Regions from separate parts of the Kitasatospora sp. NBC_00458 genome, predicted to be linked through region 2. Evidence: riboswitches for the same ligand, from Rfam matches in the RefSeq annotation. Region 2 holds a riboswitch; the other holds the start of a gene.
The links. Region 2 has a riboswitch for cobalamin ahead of OG550_RS27280 (cobalamin biosynthesis protein). Riboswitches for the same ligand answer to the same signal wherever they lie in the genome.
Positions count from the first base shown of each region.

Region 1: it holds a riboswitch for cobalamin, as region 2 does, so the genes downstream of both, OG550_RS06980 (HoxN/HupN/NixA family nickel/cobalt transporter) here and OG550_RS27280 (cobalamin biosynthesis protein) in region 2, are expected to answer to the same signal.

Region 1 covers NZ_CP107904.1:1,899,789-1,904,581, reverse strand. The annotation lists gene OG550_RS06990 (Fpg/Nei family DNA glycosylase) at 58-867, shown strand; gene OG550_RS06985 (ArsR/SmtB family transcription factor) at 950-1,369, opposite strand; cobalamin riboswitch at 1,451-1,640, shown strand; gene OG550_RS06980 (HoxN/HupN/NixA family nickel/cobalt transporter) at 1,674-2,858, shown strand; gene OG550_RS06975 (M24 family metallopeptidase) at 3,070-4,176, shown strand; gene efp (elongation factor P) at 4,262-4,793, shown strand, end outside.
Region 2 covers NZ_CP107904.1:6,516,140-6,520,932, forward strand. The annotation lists gene OG550_RS27270 (putative cobaltochelatase) at 1-62, opposite strand, end outside; gene OG550_RS27275 (cobyric acid synthase) at 72-1,751, opposite strand; gene OG550_RS27280 (cobalamin biosynthesis protein) at 1,748-2,716, opposite strand; cobalamin riboswitch at 2,795-2,997, opposite strand; gene OG550_RS27285 (alpha/beta hydrolase family protein) at 3,215-4,330, shown strand; gene OG550_RS27290 (hypothetical protein) at 4,540-4,793, shown strand, end outside.

The DNA of each region.
Region 1 (4,793 bases), 4.6 Mb from region 2:
GGTGCCGGCTGAGAAGATGGACGGGTCCTGATCGCACCACCAGGGGGAGCCGCGCCCGTGCCGGAAGGCCACATCATCCACCGTCTCGCCGCCGAGAACCACCGGGCCTTCGGTGGCCGTCCGGTCCGTGCCACCAGCCCGCAGGGCCGGTTCGCGGACAGCGCCGCACTGATCGACGGGCAGGAGCTGGTCGCGGCCGAGGCCACCGGCAAGCACCTGTTCCTGGGCTTTGCGGACGACGCGTGGGTCCACGTCCACCTCGGCCTCTACGGCGGCTTCAGCTTCGGGGACGGGCCGGCTCCGGCGCCGGTCGGCCTGGTCCGGCTGCGGCTGGAGAACGACGACCACTTCGCCGACCTGCGCGGCCCCAACACCTGCGCGCTGATCACCGGCGAGGAGAAGGCGGCCGTCGCCGCCCGGCTCGGGCCCGACCCGCTGCGGGCCGACGCCGACCCGGAGCTCGCCTGGCGGCGGATATCCGGCAGCCGGACGACGGTCGCGGCGCTGCTGATGGACCAGAAGGTGCTGGCGGGGGTCGGCAACGTCTACCGCGCCGAGGTGCTGTTCCGGCACGGCATCGACCCGCACCGGGCCGGCCGCGACCTGCGCCGCGCCGAGTGGGACGCGATCTGGGCGGACCTGGTCGCGCTGATGCGCGAGGGCGTCGGCGCGGGCCGGATCGACACCGTCCGGCCCGAGCACACCCCGGAGGCGATGGGCCGGCCGCCGCGCGTCGACGACCACGGCGGAGAGGTCTACGTCTACCGCCGGGCCGCCATGCCCTGCCTGGTCTGCGGCACCGACGTCCGCACCGAGGAGCACGCCTCGCGTAACCTCTTCTGGTGCCCGACCTGCCAGCGGGCGTAGCGGTTCCGCCGCCGCGGGGGAGCGGCGCCGGGGCGCGGCGGTCGGCCGCCGTACCCCGCCAGCCGTCCGGTCGGAGGAACGGTCAGCCGGTCGCGGCGGTGGACCCGGGACGCTCCTCGTCGGCCGTGTGACCGGGGAGCTCGATGTGCTCGCCCCCGGCGCACTCGTCGAGGAGGGGGCGCATGGCGTCGTCGACGAGCCGGTAGCGCACCACACGTCCGTCCTTCTCCCCGGCCACCACGCCCGCGGTGCGCAGCAGCCTCAGCGCCTGGGAGACGGCCGGGTCGCGCATGCCGGTGGCGACCGCCAGGTCGGTGACGGCGAGCGGCCCGGCCCGGTGCAGGGCGAGCAGCAGGGAGAGCCGCCCGGGGTCGGCGAGCAGTGAGAAGCGCTCGGCCCAGGTCCGGACCCGGTGGGCGTCGCCGATCGCCGCGATCGCCTCGCAGACCCGGTGCCCGTCGATGGTGCGGTGGCCCGCGCGGTCGGCCGGTACGAGATGCATGCCCGCATTCTTGCAGCCGGCGGGCTGTGATCCCGGACACCTGCGCAGGTGCGCAGCCTTGCAAGGGTGTTCGGGGGCCCCTACGGTGTTCCCCGCCGTGGTGCTCGGGAAGACCGGTGGCGGACCCTCAGGGGTCCCAGTCCGGAGCGGCCCTCGCCACTGTGATCGGGGGAGTCGTCGGTACCCACGACGCCACTGGACGCCTCGCGTCCGGGAAGGCGGGTACCGGAAGCCCGTAAGCCAGGAGACCGGCCACGGCATCTCACGAACGTCATTCCACGAGGTGCTGGAGCGTGATCCGCAGATGACCCTGCCCGAAACCGCCGCCGATCCGACGGCGTCGAGCGTCCTGCCGACGTTCCGCTGGAGGCGGGAGGACAGCCTCCGCACGGCCGGCCTGATGGGTGTGATCCTGGCCATGCACGTGGTGGCCTTCGGCACCCTGATATTCCTGGTCGCGCCGGAGGAGTACGAGGTCGGGACCCAGGTCTTCGGGGTGGGCCTGGGCATCACCGCCTACACCCTCGGCATGCGGCACGCCTTCGACGCCGACCACATCGCGGTGATCGACAACACCACGCGCAAGCTGATGGCGGACGGCAAGCGGCCGGTCTCGGTGGGCTTCTGGTTCGCCCTCGGGCACTCCTCGATGGTCGTGCTGATGGCGGCCCTGGTGGCGGGCGGCGCCCAGCTGGCCGGAACGCTGATGGACGACGAGTCCACCACCCACCAGTGGCTGGGCGTGGTCGGGACCTCGGCCTCCGGGGTGTTCCTCTACCTGATCGGCGCGCTCAACCTCGCGGCGCTGTTCGGCATCCTCAAGGTGTTCCGCTCGATGCGCGCCGGGCGGTACGACGAGGCCGAGCTGGAGGAGCACCTGAACGCGCGGGGCTTCCTGGCGCGGGTGCTCAACCGGGCGACCCGCTCGATCACCCGGCCGGGCCAGATGTTCCCGGTCGGGATGGTGCTCGGCCTGGGCTTCGACACCGCGACCGAGGTGTCGCTGATGGTGATGGCCGGCTCCGGTGCGGCCTCGGGCCTGCCCTGGTACGCGATCGTCTGCCTGCCGCTGCTGTTCGCGGCCGGGATGAGCCTGTTCGACACGCTGGACGGCACCTTCATGAACTTCGCCTACCAGTGGGCGTTCTCCAACCCGGTGCGGAAGGTCTACTACAACCTGACCATCACCGGGCTGTCGATCGCGGTGGCGTTCATCATCGGGACCATCGAACTGGTCGGGGTGCTGCACGAGAAGCTCGACCTCACCGACCCGGTGAGCGGCTGGATCGCGGAGATCTCGCTGGACAACGTCGGCTACGCGATCGTCGGCCTGTTCGTGGTGGTCTGGGCGGCGGCCATCGCGTACTGGCGGCTGGCGGGCGTCGAGCGGAAGTGGAGCCCGCAGCCGCTCCGACCGGCACCGGCCGCCGCTCCGGCCCCCGAGGCGGCTCCCGAGGCGGCTCCCGAGCCGGCGGGGGAGGCCGGGTAGCCCCGGCCCGGCCCGGCCCGGTCGGCGCGGCACCGGGCCGACCGGGCACGGGAGCCGCATCCGTGCGGCTCCCGGAGGCCCCTCCCGGCGCCGGACGCGGCGCCCTCCCCGGCGCCCTCCCCGGCCCCCGGAGGCCCGGCGGGCGCCGCCCCCGTGCCCGGGTGGGGGCGTTCGGCGGGCGGATCGGGGTGGGGGTTCGTAGGCTCGACCCATGTCTGATGCGTACGCGGGCCGGCGGGAGCGGTTGCGGGAGCACTGCAGTGCGACCGGGGCCGACGCGGCGCTGATCACCAGGGCGGCGAACGTGCGGTACCTGACCGGGTGCCCGCCGTGCGGGGCGACGCTGCTGCTCACCCGGGACCGGGTGCTGCTGACGCTGCCCGACGACCTGCCGCCGGACGACGCGGGGGAGCACCTGATCGCCGCGGACGTCACCCGGGTGCCGGTCGCGGCCGGGGCCGACACCGCGCTGGCGGCGGCCGCCTCGGCGGCGCGGCTGGGGGTGGGCGGTCTGGCGGTGGAGGAGCACGACCTGACCGTCACCCGGCACCGCTCCGTGGCGGGGCTGGCCGAGGGCGTGCGGCTGGCCGACCTGGGCCAGGCGGTGGAGCGGCTGCGGGTGGTGAAGGACGAGCACGAGATCGCCGATCTGCGGATCGCGGCCGAGATCGCCGACCAGGCGCTCGGCGAGCTGCTGGAGTCGATCCTGGTCGGCCGGACCGAGCGGCACCTGGCGATGGAGCTGGAGCGCCGGATGATCGACCACGGCGCGGACCGGGCGGCGTTCCCGGTCTCGGTCGGCACCGGCAGCCACTCGGGCCAGCAGGCGCACCAGCCCACCGACCGGCGGGTGGAGGAGGGCGACTTCCTGACCGTGGTGCTGGGCGCCCGGTACCGCGGGTACGGGGTGTCGACCGCCCGGACCTTCGTGATCGGGGCGGCCCCGGCGCCCTGGCAGGTGGAGCTCCACCGGCTGGTGTTCCGCGCCCAGCGGGCCGGGCGGGAGGCGCTCGGACCGGGCGTCGAGCAGTACGTGCCCGACCAGGCCGCGCGGGAGATCCTGCACGCCGCCGGGCACACCGAGGCCTCTCCGCACCCGATCGGTCACGGCATCGGGCTGGAGATCCGGGAGGCGCCGCGCCTGGGCCCTTCGGACATGGGTAAACTGGACAGCCGCGTGCCGGTCACCGTCGGTCCAGGGGTCCACCTCCCGGGCCGGGGCGGTGTCCGGATCGAGGACACGCTCGTCGTGCGCCCCCCAGAGGAGGGCGGGCCCGAGCTGCTCACCATCACCACCAAGGAGCTCCTCGCCCTGTGAGCCGCGCACTGCTGAAGAGCAGCCGCGGTGAACCGGACGCAATCCCTTGGTTCCTTGACAGCTATATCCAGGAGTAAGTGCGCCCGTGGCTTCCACGAACGATCTCAAGAACGGCATGGTCCTCAAGCTGGAGGGCGGCAAGCTCTGGTCCGTCGTCGAGTTCCAGCACGTCAAGCCCGGCAAGGGTCCGGCCTTCGTGCGCACCAAGCTCAAGGAGGTCCTGTCGGGCAAGGTCGTCGACAAGACCTTCAACGCCGGCACCAAGGTCGAGACCGCCAGCGTCGACAAGCGCGGCATGCAGTTCTCGTACAAGGACGGCGAGAACTTCGTGTTCATGGACACGGACACCTACGACCAGGTCACGGTCGAGCCGGCCGTCGTCGGTGACGCCGCCAAGTACCTGCTTGAGGGCTTCGAGGCCCTGGTCGCCATGTACGAGGGCGCGCCGCTGTACATCGAGCTCCCGGCCTCGGTCGAGCTGCTCATCTCGCACACCGAGCCGGGTGTGCAGGGCGACCGCTCCACCGGCGGCTCCAAGCCGGCCACCCTGGAGACCGGCGCCGAGATCGCCGTCCCGCTCTTCATCGTCACCGGTGAGAAGATCAAGGTCGACACCC
Region 2 (4,793 bases):
AGCCCGAGCCGCAGGTCGGCCATGCCGACGATCGCGGTGAACGGGTATCGGGCGTCACTCATGGTTCTCACTCACGATTCTCCCTTGGGGGCCTGTCCGGTCGGTCTTGGCGGATCAGCGCGCGGCGTCGGGCGCCCGGCTGGGCGTGCGGCCGGATCGTCCTCGTACTGGACGTACTTGGGTGATCCGGGCGTGCGTCCAGGCGGGATGCCCGGCGTCGCGCGCCCGTCAAGATCGGCCGGACAGGCCCCAGGGGCCCCGGGCGGCAGGAACGGCAGCGATCCGGCCGCCGGCACCCCGCCCTCGATCAGCTTCCACAGCGCGTCGGTGTCCGCGTGCTCCTCGATCAGCTCTCCCAGCCGGTCCAGCCGGGCCTCGCGCGCCTCGGCGAACGACACGTCCGGCGCGGGGACGAACGCCCGGCCCGCCAGCGCGGCGACGTCGCGCAGCAGTGCGCGCCGGAAGCCGTCGTTCTCCAGCGCCCCGTGCCAGGTCGTCCCCCAGACCGCGCCCACCCGGCAGCCGTCCAGGAAGGGCGTGCCGCCCTCCACGGCGACCACGCCGTGGTGGATCTCGTAGCCCTCGACCCGCTGCCCGTAGGCCTCGCCGACGGGGCGGCCGAGCACCTTCTCCACGCCGAACCGCACGTGCGTCGGCAGCAGGCCGAGCCCGTCCACGGCCCCGGCCTTCGACTCGACCTCGTCGACGATCGTCCGCGCCAGCATCTGGTAGCCGCCGCAGACCCCGAGGACCGGCAGTCCGGCCGCCGCCCGGGCCTTCAGCGCCTGCTCCAGGCCGCGCTCGCGCAGCCAGGCCAGGTCGGAGACGGTGGCCCGGGTGCCGGGCAGGACGACGAGGTCGGCGTCGGCGAGCTCCTCCGGCCGGGTGGCCCAGCGGACCAGCACCCCGGGCTCCTGGGCCAGCGCGTCGAGGTCGGTGAAGTTGGACAGCCGGGGGAAGCGCAGCACGGCCACCCGCAGCACGTCCGCGCCGAGCGGCCCGCGCCCGGCGGTGCGGTCGACCACGGTGGAGAGGTCCAGCGAGTCCTCGGCGTCCAGCCAGAGGTCCGGCAGCATCGGCAGGGTGCCGAGCACCGGGCGGCCGGTCAGCTCGCGCAGCATCTCCAGGCCGGGCGCCAGCAGCCGCGCGTCGCCGCGGAACTTGTTGACGAACCAGCCGGCCACGTGCCGCTGGTCCTCGGCGGAGAGCAGCGCCAGCGTCCCGTACATCGCGGCGAACACGCCGCCCCGGTCGATGTCCCCGACCACGACGACCGGCAGCGCGGCGGCGGTGGCCAGGCCCATGTTGGCGATGTCGCGGTCCCGCAGGTTGATCTCGGCGGGCGAGCCGGCGCCCTCGCAGACCACCACGTCGTACCGGCGGCGCAGGTCCGCCAGGCACTCCAGGGCCCGCTCCAGCAGCAGCGGCTTGCGCTCGCGGTAGTCCAGTGCGCCGACCTCGGCGACCGGCCTGCCGAGCAGCACCACCTGGCTGCGGCCGTCCGCCCCGGGCTTGAGCAGCACCGGGTTCATCGCCGCCTCGGGCTCCACCCGGGCCGCCTGCGCCTGCATCGCCTGCGCGCGGCCGATCTCGGCGCCGTCGGCGGTGACGAAGGAGTTCAACGACATGTTCTGCGCCTTGAACGGCGCGACGTGGACGCCCTGTCGGGCCAGCCAGCGGCAGATGCCCGCGGTGACCACGCTCTTCCCGGCGTCCGAGGTCGTCCCGGCGACCAGCAGTGCGTTGCTCATGCCCTTCCCCTCCTCCTGCCCAGGGCCGCGCGGAGCAGCAGGTGCCCGGCGACCGTCGTGCCCAGCGCCAGTGCGCCCACCCGCCGGGAGAGCACGCAGGCCCGCTCGATGTCGTCCACGCCGACCGGCCGCAGCCCCTCGCCGAGCACCGGGCGGTGCTCGGTGCGCTCGCCGTACTGCAGCGTCCCGCCCAGCCGGACGCCGACCGCGCCGGCGAAGGCCGACTCGGCCTGGCCCGCGTTCGGGCTGGGGTGCGCGGAGCCGTCGCGCCGCCAGACCCGCCAGGCGGTGCGCGGCTCGGGCGCGGCGGCCACCGTCAGCAGCGCGGTCAGCCGGGCGCCCGGCCAGCCCGCCACGTCGTCCAGCCGTGCCGAGGCCCAGCCGAACCGGGCGTACCGGGGCGAGCGGTGGCCGACCATCGCGTCCAGGGTGTTGACGGCGCGGAAGGCCAGCAGTCCGGGGGTGCCCGCCAGGCCGCCCCAGACCAGCGCGTTGACCACGGCGTCGGCGGTGTTCTCGGCGACCGACTCGACCACCGCGCGGGCCAGCTGGTGCTCGTCCAGCGCGCTCGGGTCGCGCCCGCACAGGTGCGGCAGCCGCTCCCGGGCGGCCGCGAGGTCGCCCGCGGCGAGCGAGCGGCCGACGGTCCGGGCCTCCCGGGTGAGCGAGGTGCCGCCGAGGACCGTCCAGGTCGCGGCGGCGGCCAGCGCGGCCCGGCCGAGCGGCCCGCGGCCGAGCAGCCGGTCGGCGGCCAGCGCGCCCGCGGCGACGGTGCCCACGCAGAGCGCGGTGTACGCGGTGCCGGCGGCGCGGTCGTCGCGCCAGATCCGCCGCTCCAGCCGGCCGGCGGCGGAGCCGAAGACGGCGACCGGGTGGCCGCGGCGCGGGTCGCCGAACCGGGAGTCGGCGAGGTACCCGGTGACGGCGCCCGCGGCGAACGCGGCGGCGCGGGTCAGCGGACGCACGGTCGGGGGCGCTGGCGGGTGGTCGAGGCCGGGGCAGCCTGCATCGCGTGCGTGTCCTCACTCAGGGTCCGCGCCCTGGATCGACGTACCGGGGGCGAGAGTCTCCTGGCTTCCGGGTCGAACGCACCTCCGGGCCTTCCAGCGGCTTCTGACGGCTCGCAGTGACCTCTTCCGGACGTGCTCCCCGGTGACAGTGGCGGGACCGCGCCGGACTCGCACCGGCTTCCTCTGCTTGCCTCCGTATTGGCTGAAGGATCCCATCACGCCCCGGAAGCGGGAGTCAACCGAGGTCACGGAGCGTTTGGTCACACCGCCGGGCCCCGCTCCGGCGCCCGCTCCCGGCGGCTCCGGAGCGTCCCGGCCCGGTGTGACCTTGCTCCCGAAGTGACCCGGACGGCCGTGTCCTACTGGCCACCGGCCGCCGCCGCTAGTGGACTGGGGCCAGAACACCGGCCGGCACCGGGACTTAACTGCGGGACTTAACTGCGGGGAGCGAGTATGCGTTGGGGAATCGCGGCCACCGTGGCCGCAGCCGCCGTCGGTACCGGGGCGGCCGTGCTGGTGATCGGCCGCCGGGCGTCCGAGCGGCTGGTGCACCCGGCCGCCGCCGTCCGGGCGCGGTCCGGCCCGGTGCAGGTGCTGGCCCTCGGCGCCGGGCGGGTCACCTTCACCCCGGGCCCGGCGGCCGGGCGGCCGGGCCGGTGGGCCGTCGAGTGGGGCGAGGACGGGCACGCGGTGGTCGGCGAGGTCCTGCACCGCGACGGGAAGGGCGTCACCCGCCGGCTGCTCCGCGCCGACCGGGGCACCCTGGCGGCCGGCACCGAGGTCCGCTTCACCCCCCGGGTCCACACCGGCGACCCGACGACCGCGCTCGGCCTGCCGTTCACCGCGACCGCCGTCGAGGGCGAGCTGGGCGCGCTGCCCGCCTGGCGGCTGGACGGCAAGCGGGGGACGTGGGTGATCCTGGTGCACGGCCCCGGCGCCGACCGGCAGCAGGGCCTCGCGGTGCTCCCGCTGCTGCAGCGACTGGGCCTCCCGGTGCTCGTGGTCGACTACCGCGGAGACGAGGGCGCGCCGGCTTCCCCGGACGGCCTGGGCCACTTCGGCGAGACCGAGTGGCGGGACGTCGAGGCGGCGGTCCGGCGGGCCCTGGACAGCGGGGCGGGCCAGGTGATCCTGTACGGCTGGTCGCTCGGCGCCACGACGGTGCTGCAGACCGCCGCCCGTTCCGGCTGGGCGTCCTCGATCAGCAGCCTGGTCCTGGACTCGCCGGTGCTGGACTGGCCGGCCGGCGCGCGGCGCAGCGCGGCCCGGGCCGGCTACCGGGGTGCGGCCGCCGAACTGGGCGCGCTCGCCGCCGAGGGGCGGACCGGAGTGGATCTGGCCGACTTCGCGCGCCTCGCGGAGGGCACCGACCTGCGCGTCCCCACCCTGGTGCTGCACGGCCCGGACGACCCGGTGGCGCCGTTCCGCGCCGCCGAGCGGCTCGCCGGGCTCCGCCCGGACGTGGTCAGCCTCCAGGCCTTCCCCGGTGGTGACCACGCCGCTCTCTGGAACACCGACCCGGACCGCTACGAGGAGACGCTCCGCCGCTGGCTCACCCCTTTCCTCTGAGCCCGCCCCGTCCGGGCCGCGGCGTCCCGCCGGTCGCCGCGGCAGGCTCCCTTCCCGCTTCCGCCCCGCTTCCCCTCGCTCCCCTCCCCGGCGCTCACCTGGCATGGACCCGCCACTAAGATCAAGCCAGTCGGTTTGGCCTCTGTTGCCCGATCTTGTGGAGGCCCCGCGCCCGCCGCCCGGCCCGCGCGTGCAACCGGATGTGACAGATGGCCGGTACAAGGGGAAGACTGCTCGACGTGACGTCTCGGAACCCGCGCGACCGTGATGCCCCGCTCCCGCCGACGATCGGTACCGGTGCGACGGTGACCCGTCTCCCGGGAACCGCCCACCGCCCCGCCGGCGCCAGGCCGGGCACAACCCCCGGCGTACCCCGCCGACGAGGCCCCGCCCCCGCACCCGGCCGCGGCCGGGTCCCCGTGCCGGAGGGCTTCCCCGCTCCCGCCGAACTCGCCCCGCTGGC